One region of the Rhizobium sp. 007 genome, then DNA from elsewhere that is predicted to be linked to it. Evidence: predicted binding sites of a transcription regulator. Region 1 holds the regulator's gene; the other holds the start of a gene.
The links. The regulator HrcA, encoded in region 1, represses chaperone genes, less so after heat shock. The targets are predictions, from matches to a motif close to GTTAGCACTCNCNNNNNGNGAGTGCTAAC.
Positions count from the first base shown of each region.

Region 2: groES (co-chaperone GroES) is a predicted target of HrcA. The motif match lies at 3,279-3,307, and genes of this name have one in related genera.

Region 1 is NZ_CP064187.1:9,431-14,410, forward strand. Features, by position in the region: gene hemW (radical SAM family heme chaperone HemW) at 1-1,174, opposite strand, end outside; gene rdgB (RdgB/HAM1 family non-canonical purine NTP pyrophosphatase) at 1,184-1,828, opposite strand; gene ISN39_RS00050 (VOC family protein) at 1,837-2,253, opposite strand; gene rph (ribonuclease PH) at 2,250-2,969, opposite strand; gene hrcA (heat-inducible transcriptional repressor HrcA) at 3,154-4,242, shown strand; gene grpE (nucleotide exchange factor GrpE) at 4,343-4,975, shown strand.
Region 2 is NZ_CP064188.1:1,060,622-1,065,601, forward strand. Features, by position in the region: gene ISN39_RS26175 (LacI family DNA-binding transcriptional regulator) at 1-173, opposite strand, end outside; gene ISN39_RS26180 (hypothetical protein) at 319-606, opposite strand; gene ISN39_RS26185 (hypothetical protein) at 850-1,086, opposite strand; gene groL (chaperonin GroEL) at 1,140-2,771, opposite strand; gene groES (co-chaperone GroES) at 2,821-3,135, opposite strand; gene ISN39_RS26200 (Hsp20/alpha crystallin family protein) at 3,471-3,977, shown strand; gene ISN39_RS26205 (hypothetical protein) at 4,268-4,459, shown strand; gene ISN39_RS26210 (zinc ribbon domain-containing protein) at 4,582-4,905, shown strand.

The sequences.
Region 1 (4,980 bases):
CGAGGATCAGCATGCCCGACGGCGTGCAGCGGAGGCGGGAATTGCCGATCCGCTCGATGAAGCCGTGCTCCAGCAGAAATTCTTCGCGCTTCGGATCCGGATCCCGGCCGGAAAGCTGCTGCCAGCGGGCAAGATCGACGCCTTCCGTCAGCCGCAGCCCCATGAGCAGCAATTCGTCCGCCTGCTCGTCATAGCCGAGCCGTTCCTGCTCCAGAATGCCATGCCCGTCGCGCTCGACAAGCTCGAGCCAGGTCTCCGGCTTGCGCTCGGTCGCCGTTGCGATCTTCTCAGGCCCGCGCGTCAGGCGGCCATGTGCGCCGGGGCCGATCCCGGCATAGTCGCCGTAGCGCCAGTAGGTGAGGTTATGGCGGCTCTCGGCGCCGGGCCGCGCATGGTTGGAAACCTCATAGGCCGGCATGCCCTCGCGCGCCATGATCTCCTGAGTCGCCTCGTAGAGGATCGCCGATTGGTCCCCATCCGGCACGATCAGTTTGCCGGCCTTGTGCAGGCCGTAGAAAGGTGTGCCCTCCTCGATCGTCAGCTGGTAGAGCGATAGGTGATCGACCGCGTATGAGATCGCTTCCTTCAGCTCCTCCTCCCATTCTTCGACGGTCTGGTCGGGGCGGGCATAGATCAGGTCGAAAGACATGCGCGGGAAGATGTCGCGCGCCAGCTTGATGGCTTTCAGTGCATCGGCGACGTCATGCAGGCGGCCGAGGAATTTCAGATCCCGGTCGTTCAGTGCCTGAACGCCGAGCGACACGCGATTGACGCCTGCGGCGCGATAGCCGCGGAAGCGCTCGGCCTCCACGCTCGAAGGATTGGCCTCCATCGTGATCTCGATGCCGTTCGGCACATGCCAGTGCTTGGAGATACCGTCGAGAATGGCCGAAACCGTTGCTGGATGCATGAGCGACGGCGTGCCGCCGCCAAGGAAGATGCTCGTCACCGTCTTCGGTCCGCTCATCCGGCGAACGGCAGCCATCTCCTTCACGAACGCAGCGGCGAACCGCTCCTGGTCGACCGGCTGATGACGGACATGGCTGTTGAAGTCGCAATAGGGGCACTTCGCCGCGCAGAAGGGCCAATGCACATAGACGCCGAAACCGGGCTCGCCGGTATCGGGCAGAAGCATCGCATCGCGCGTCAAGCTTGGTGTATCGAGAATCTCCACGAACCGACCTTACGCTTCCAGGCAGGTTTCGACAAAGCGTTTGAATGCGCGCGCCCGATGCGACAGGGCCTGCGGCTTGCCAATGTTCCAGCCGTGCTTTTCCTCGGCACTCATCTCGCCGAAGGTGATGTCGTAACCTTCCGGTTGGAAGACCGGATCGTAACCGAAACCCTGGGTGCCGCGCGGCGGCCAGACGACGGTACCTTCCACCTCGCCGCGGAAAAGCTCCGTATGCCCGTCTGGCCAGGCGAGGCAGAGCACGCTGACGAAGCGCGCGCGCCGTTGTTCCGGCTTGGTGGCTCCGGCTTTCTCCAGCGCCTGTTGCACCTTTTCCATCCCCATCGCAAAGTCGCGCGTGCCGTCTGCGGTCTCGGCCCAGTCGGCCGTATAGACGCCCGGATCGCCACCAAGCACATCGATCACCAGTCCAGAATCGTCGGAAAGCGCCGGCATCCCTGCTGCTTTGGCAGAGGCGAGAGCCTTGATCGTCGCGTTTTCCTCGAAGGTTGTGCCGGTTTCGTCAGGCTCGATGAAGTTGAGGTCGGCTGCCGATTTGGCGGTAAAGCCGAGCGGTCCGATCAGTTCCTGGATCTCGCGGATCTTGCCGGCGTTGTGGCTGGCGACGACGATCGTCTTCGTTTCAAGCGTGCGCATGGTCGGTCCTATTCAATGCCCCAGATTCTGGCTTCGGCGCATTCGAGGCTGTTTCCCGCGGGATCGCGGAAATAGATCGAGCGGCCGCCGTTCGGCCAGTGGACTTCGGATTCGATTTCGATGCCCGCGGCTTTGAGCTTCACCGCCATGGCATCGATGTTTTTACCAGACACGCGGAAACATGCGTGGCCCTGACCTTTCGTGCCGTGGGGCGGCACCTGCAGGGCATCGGCCGCTGGCGGTTTCACCGTTTCATCGGGGTTGAAGATCAACAGCACGCCTTGCCCGCAGCGGAAGAATACATGCCGGTTTGCGGCGCGCGTGATCTTGGCAAGGCCGAGCACGCCTTCGTAGAAAGCCTCGGCCTTGTCGAGATCCTTGGCATAAAGCGCCGTCTCCAGCATGCCTTCCAGCAGGGCAGTCATCCGGCGATGGCCTGTTTCTGCATGTCGACGAGCTCCACGATGCCGGTTTTCGCCAGTGTCATCAGCGCCGCAAATTCCCCGTCCGTGAACGGCGTGCCTTCGGCGGTCCCCTGAATTTCAACGATGCCGCCCGCGCCCGTCATGACGAAATTCGCATCGGTTTCGGCCGAGGAATCTTCGAGATAATCGAGGTCGATCACCGGCTGGCTGGCGAAGATGCCGCAGGAAATCGCCGCGACATGATCCTTGAGCACGCGCTCGACCTTGATCATGTTGCGGGTTTCCATCCACTTCAGGCAGTCGTAGAGCGCAATCCAGGCGCCCGTAATGGAGGCCGTGCGCGTACCGCCGTCTGCCTGAATGACGTCGCAGTCGAGCGTGATCTGGCGCTCGCCGAGTTCCTTGAGATCGACGACGGCACGAAGAGAGCGGCCGATCAGGCGCTGGATTTCCTGTGTGCGCCCGCCCTGCTTGCCGGCCGCGGCCTCGCGTTTCATGCGCTCGCCGGTTGCCCGCGGCAGCATGCCATATTCGGCCGTGACCCAGCCCTTTCCAGTGTTGCGCAGCCACGGTGGCGTCTTGTCTTCCAGGCTTGCGGTACAGAGCACATGCGTATCGCCGAATTTGACGAGGCAGGAACCTTCCGCATGCTTTGAAAAATTGCGCTCGAAAGTGACTTTGCGCATCTGGTCGGTTTTTCTGCCTGAAGGCCGCATTGTGATCTCCTGAAGCACGATGCCGAAAACCGTAAGGCGGTTCTCGCAAAACATCATGCATGCTTGAATGGTGTCGACCGCTTCTACGATTGGCCGCAGCCATTTGCAAATTCCCTTTTGCTACGAGGGCGAGAACGGCTATATTTTAAGGATCGTCATCAGCAGCGCAGGTCTAAGGAAGTTCATGGGGTTCAGGTCGACGTCGGTTTCGGATGCCGTTGCTGCGCTGGATGAACGCTCCAAGGAAATCTTCCGCCGGATCGTTGAAGGCTATCTTGAAAGTGGCGAGCCGCTCGGCTCGCGCAATCTCTCCCGCATTCTGCCCATGTCGCTATCGCCCGCGTCGGTGCGCAACGTGATGAGCGACCTGGAGGAGTTGGGCCTGATCTACTCGCCGCATGTCAGCGCCGGACGCCTGCCGACGCAGGGCGGCCTTCGCTTCTTCGTCGATGCCTTCATGCAGGTCGGCGACCTTTCCGCCGAGGACCGTGCGAATATCGACCGCCAGGTTCGCCCCGAAAGCCGCGACAATCCGGTTGAATCGATGATGAACGAGGCAAGCCGGATGTTGTCCGGCATTTCTCGCGGCGCAGGGCTCGTCATCACCTCAAAGAGCGATCCGGTTCTCAAACACGTCGAATTCATCCGCCTGGAGCCCACCAAGGCGTTGGCAGTGCTCGTCGGCGATCACGATCAGGTCGAAAACCGCATTATCGAATTGCCGGCAGGCGTTACGTCGTCGCAGCTGACGGAGGCCGCGAATTTCCTCAATGCCCATATGTCCGGCCAGACATTGCCGGAATTGCGCAAGCAGCTCAGCCGCTTAAAGGAGAACGTCCGCCACGAGCTCGACGCGTTGTCCCGGGATCTCGTCGAGCGCGGTATCGCGGTGTGGTCTGGCGATGCGGACGAAGGCAAACCGCCGCAGCTTATTATTCGAGGCCGATCCAATCTGCTCGAGGGCCTGGCAGGCGCGGAGGACCTCGATCGTCTCCGCATGCTCTTCGACGATCTCGAAAAGAAGGACAGCCTGATCGAGCTGCTGAACCTTGCCGAAACCGGTCCGGGCGTGCGCATCTTCATCGGTTCTGAGAACAAGCTCTTTTCGCTCTCCGGCTCCTCGCTGATTGTTGCGCCCTATCGCGACGATGACGACCGCATTGTCGGCGCCGTCGGCGTCATCGGGCCGACACGGCTCAATTATTCACGCATCGTGCCGATGGTGGATTACACCGCCCAGCTGATTTCCCGGCTTGCGCGCGGCACGCTGTAAAAAACCGGAATTTTTTCTTCTTTGTCACGCAGACTTGATTTTTTGCGGTCAAAGCTCGATATCGGGCGCATCCCAAGAGAACCCACGACCGGAGACCGTCATGACTGACGAAACGACGAAAAACGGATCTGACGCTGCCGCGGCTGAAGCCGCAGACGACGTTGCCGCAAACGTCGAGAACGAAACCACGGTGGAAGCGCCGCGCCAGCCGGATCCGCTTGAAGTGCTCAAGGCTGAAAATGCCGAGCTGCGCGACCGCTATCTGCGTCTTGCCGCCGAAATGGACAATCTGCGCCGCCGCACGGAGCGCGACGTGAAGGATGCAAAGTCCTACTCGGTCGCGGGCTTTGCGCGCGAGATGCTTGCCGTTTCGGACAATCTGCGCCGCGCGCTCGATGCCATCCCGGCAGAGGCGAAGGAAGCGGGCGAGACAGGCCTCAACACTTTGATCGAAGGTGTCGAGATGACGGAGCGCTCCATGCTCTCAGCGCTGGAGCGCCACGGCGTCCGCAAGTTGGATCCGATCGGCCAGAAGTTCGATCCGAACTTCCACCAGGCGATGTTCGAGGTTCCGAATGCCGAAGTGGCGAATAACACGGTCGTCCAGGTCGTTCAGGCAGGCTTCACGATCGGCGAGCGTGTTCTTCGTCCCGCAATGGTCGGCGTGGCCAAAGGCGGCCCGAAGGAAGCGGATGCAGACCTCAACACGGCCTTCACCGAAAAGGACGCCTGATCTTC
Region 2 (4,980 bases), on a different replicon from region 1:
GGCCTGAAGCCAATTTCCCGCGCGATGCGCTTGACCCGCTCGCGTGTTTCCTCGCCCATGCGGCCCGTATCGTTCAGCGCCTTTGATGCCGTCGAGATGCTGACCCCGGCCGCAGCGGCAAGATCGTGGATCGTGATGCGGCTCTGCTTTCTTCCTGTGTGGTCCAGTCTCATTCTTCCACCCCATAAGAGAAAACCTTTTCGCAACAAAAATGTCAACTGCGAAAACGTTTTCTCACCTTCTGGGAGACAATCTTAGGCGACTGTGCCGAACGGAAAACTGGTCAGCATCAAAGATCTGATGAGGATCCGGTAAGGCCTACTTGTTCTTTAGCAGCCACATCTTGCCAGCCATCGTGATCCCGTAGACGTCCTTTGAAGCATCATGATCGAGATGGCGCCGTTCCAGAAACCCGGACGCTTTTAATTCGTCCAGCGCCTTGCTGGTTACGGATTTCACTTTCTGCGGCCGTTCTTTCCAACGGTCGGTTTTCGCGTAAGTCACCGTGGCGTTTTGGTGCGTCCACTTCTTCATCGGCTGAGGATAAAGATCGCCGTCCCTTGCGAGTTTCAGTGCTGCGACCTGCGATGGCGTAAGTTCAATCATGGGTTCGATAAGTCCTATGGTGGCGTTCTTTGCCGCGACTTAGCACAGATTCATGGAACCTCCTCAAAAAAGGGGCAAAAAATCAGATCATCGGCAAGCGGCGGACATGCAGGGCCGCAAAGAATTTTATCAGCGCGTCGCCGGCAGACCGTCTGTCCCTGCTATTGAACGTTTGTCCTCCCATCTCACTGCCTGCCCGTTTGCGGATTTCAAACGGCCATGACAGTCTGGGCTCCATTCATTTTACTTTTCGCGCTGCGCGATAAGACCGCGAGCCGCCTCTACCATGACCTTCAGATGGTCGGGCCTGCGCACGCCCTGGCGATAGAGTTCGATCGTTATGGCAGCAATCCGCTCCGCTTCTTCGGAATCCTTGGCTACTTTGGCTTCCGATCGAACCTCGTCGAATACGCATTGGCACATCTCAAGGTCACGGGTATCGAGCGGCACGTCCGATCTGTTTATGATCGTCTGAACCATCTTGACCTCCATTCCATACGGCCCACCCGTTGCCGGGCGGGCCGTATGTCAACCTAGAAGTCCATGCCGGCTCCGGGGGGCATGGCAGGGGCGGCGGCTTCCTTCTTGGGTTTTTCCGCCACCATCGCTTCCGTCGTCACCAGCAGGCCGGCAACGGAGGCAGCATCTTGAAGCGCTGTGCGCACGACCTTGACCGGGTCGATCACGCCCATCTGATAGAGATCGCCATATTCATTGGTCTGAGCATTCCAGCCGTAGGAGAATTCGGCTTTTTCACGCAGCTTGCCGACAACGATCGAACCTTCCGCCCCGGCATTCTCGGCGATCTGGCGTGCCGGGGATTCGATTGCGCGCCGGACGATCTCGACGCCGACACGCTGGTCAGAATTGGCCGTGGTGAGGTTGTCGAGCGCCTTGACGGCGCGCAGCAGCGCCACACCGCCGCCTGGCAGGATGCCTTCCTCGACTGCCGCACGGGTCGCATGCAGTGCATCGTCGACGCGGTCCTTCTTTTCCTTCACTTCGACTTCCGTCGAGCCGCCGACGCGGATGACGGCAACGCCGCCTGCGAGCTTGGCAAGACGTTCCTGCAGCTTCTCGCGATCGTAGTCGGAGGTGGTTTCTTCGATCTGCGCCCTGATCTGGACAACGCGGCCTTCGATGTCGGACTTGGCGCCGGCGCCGTCGATGATCGTGGTGTTTTCCTTCTCGACAACGATTTTCTTCGCACGGCCGAGCATGTCGAGGGTAACGGACTCGAGCTTGATGCCGAGGTCTTCGGAGATGACCGTACCACCGGTGAGGATCGCGATGTCCTCGAGCATGGCCTTGCGGCGGTCGCCGAAGCCCGGAGCCTTGACAGCAGCAATCTTCAGCCCGCCGCGCAGCTTGTTGACGACGAGCGTGGCAAGTGCTTCGCCTTCGACGTCTTCAGCGATGATGAGCAGCGGCTTGCCCGATTGCACGACGGCTTCGAGAACCGGAAGCATCGACTGCAGGTTCGAGAGCTTCTTCTCGTGGATGAGAACATAGGGATCCTCAAGCTCGACCCGCATCTTGTCCTGATTGGTAACGAAGTACGGCGACAGGTAGCCGCGGTCAAACTGCATGCCTTCGACGACTTCGAGTTCGGTTTCGGCGGTCTTGGCTTCTTCGACGGTGATGACGCCTTCATTGCCGACCTTCTCCATGGCTTCAGCAAGGAAACTGCCGATTTCGACATCCCCGTTGGCGGAGATCGAGCCGACCTGGGCGATTTCGGCATTATTGGAGATCTTGCGGGCGTTGTTCGTCAGTTCCTTGACAACGGCATCGACAGCAAGATCGATACCGCGCTTCAGGTCCATCGGGTTCATGCCGGCAGCAACGGCCTTGGCGCCTTCGCGAACGATGGCCTGGGCTAGAACGGTTGCCGTCGTCGTGCCGTCGCCGGCAACGTCGCTGGTCTTAGACGCGACTTCGCGCAGCATCTGCGCGCCCATGTTTTCGAACTTGTCTTCAAGTTCGATTTCCTTGGCGACCGAAACACCGTCCTTGGTGATGCGCGGCGCGCCGAAGGACTTGTCGATCACGACGTTACGGCCCTTCGGGCCGAGCGTCACCTTCACCGCGTTGGCAAGCACGTCGACCCCGCGCAGCATGCGGTCACGCGCGTCGCTGTGGAATTTGACTTCTTTGGCAGCCATGTCTTCACTCCTCCATTGGGTAGTCGGCTGGCGTTAGCTGAAAGGCGCCTCAAGCGGCCTTCTTGCCGGCCGCCGGAACCTCGATGATGCCCATTACGTCGCTTTCCTTCATGATCAGCAGGTCTTCGCCGTCAATCTTGATCTCGGTGCCGGACCATTTACCGAACAGGATACGGTCGCCCACCTTGACGTCGAGCGGCTGGATCTGGCCGGCGTCATTGCGCGCGCCGGGGCCGACGGCGATGACTTCGCCTTCCTGCGGCTTTTCCTTGGCGGTGTCGGGAATGATGATACCGCCTTTTGTCCTTTCTTCGGACTCAACCCGGCGGACGAGAATGCGATCATGAAGCGGTCGGAACGTCATGTCTTCCTCCATGGACGATGATGATCACTTATCACGCTCCCGGACCAGGCGACCAATCCGGGCGGCTACCGAGCCTTGCTGACCGCTCGGCGGAAAAAATCTGCTACCGATTTTTTCGAATTTCAAGAGGGCCACGGCAAAAAATTAGCACTCGTGTCAGGAGAGTGCTAACGCGCGGAACGGAAGCTTCCCCATCAGCGTTTAATCTGTGATGCGGCGCAGGCAGTTCTGCGCAGTGTCAAGTGTATTCCGAAGAGTGACTTGTCGCCTGATACCCGCCAGGGCAAAGGCGAGTGCGCCGGATGATCCGGCGCGTTGAAAACATGGAGGCTTAGATGAGCGTTCGTGATCTTATTCCCTGGGGCCGCAGCAACAGTCCGGTCCCTACAGGCTATGCAGGCAGAGACCAGCACCCGTTCCTTGCGCTTCATCGCGAGATGAACAGGTTGCTCGATGATGTCTTCCGCGGCGTCGAGGGCCATTTTCCGACTGTCGGGTCCGGTTTCATGTTCGAAACGGCCTGGCCGAAGATCGAAGTCGCGGAGACGGACAAGGACATCCGTATCGTCGCCGAAATCCCAGGAATGGACGAGAAGGATATCGAACTCCTGATCGACAATGGCATCCTGACGATCCGCGGTGAAAAGCGGGCCGACAGCGAGGACAAGGACCGGCAATTCTCCGAGCGGTTCTACGGCCGCTTCGAGCGCCGCCTGTCGCTCAATAACGAGGTGCAGGAAGACAAGGTCGACGCTTCGTTCAAAAACGGCGTCTTGACGATCACCCTGCCACGCTCGGAAACGGCGCAATCGACCGCCAAGCGCATTACGATCAACAGCTAGGCCGCCGAACACCGTTGCCAAACCGCATCCGTGGGCCGAGAAACAGGGCGGGACCGCTGGCAGCGACCCCGTTCTCTTCGCCTCGGCCTTTGGCGACAATGGATGCTATATTCGGCTTTGAGCGAGCGCCAGGAGGATATCGTCAGTTGCATCGGCGCCCGCGGTGAGTGCCTAAGCCTCACTTCAGCCGTAGTCTGTGGAAAAGCGACGCTGGGAATCGCCGTGCACCGGGGCGTCGCAGGTTGACTTTGCCGATGAATGAGAACATATAGGGAACAAATGTAACGGAGATGCTCATGACGCACGCAGAACTCGTTATACAGAATGCCTTGGCTTTTGTTGCTGCATCCCGCTCGGCGCGCGAGCGCGATCTGGAACGCCGTGAAAAGCTGCTCGAGCGGATCCAGTTGATGAGACCGCCGAACCCCTATCTCGTAAAGACCCGCGGCGGCGAGCAGCTCAAACTTGACCTCGATCACTGAGAGGCGTCTGCCATAGGCAGAAGAGGGTGTTGCCTGCGCCTGATATGCTATAGACCTTCACGACGACGCGCATCGCGCGGCGCTTCGCAACGGCCGTCCTCGAAGACCTGAAGATCAGGAACATGAGCGCCTCGGCCAAGGGGACGGCAGAGGAACCGGGAAAGAACGTCGCGCAGAAGGCCGCACTCAACCGCTCGATCCTCGCGGCGGCGTGGTACCGCTTCGAACGGCTGCTCTCCTACAAGCTGGCCTTCCTCGGCGGCAACCTCGTGAAGGTCGATCCGCGATACACGTCCGTGACCTGCTCCCGAATGCGGGTCGAGGGACAAGGGAAACCGCGAAAACCAAGCGAAGTTCCTCTGCCTCTCCTGCGGACACGCAGACCATGTCGACGTCAACGCGGCGGTCAACATCCTAGCGGCCGGAACACGGCCATCGGCGATTAAATCCGTCTCCCGAGAACGCGAAAGGGGCGGCCAGAGCCGCCCCTGAAAATCCCGTCCTTTCGGCCGGGGGAGATG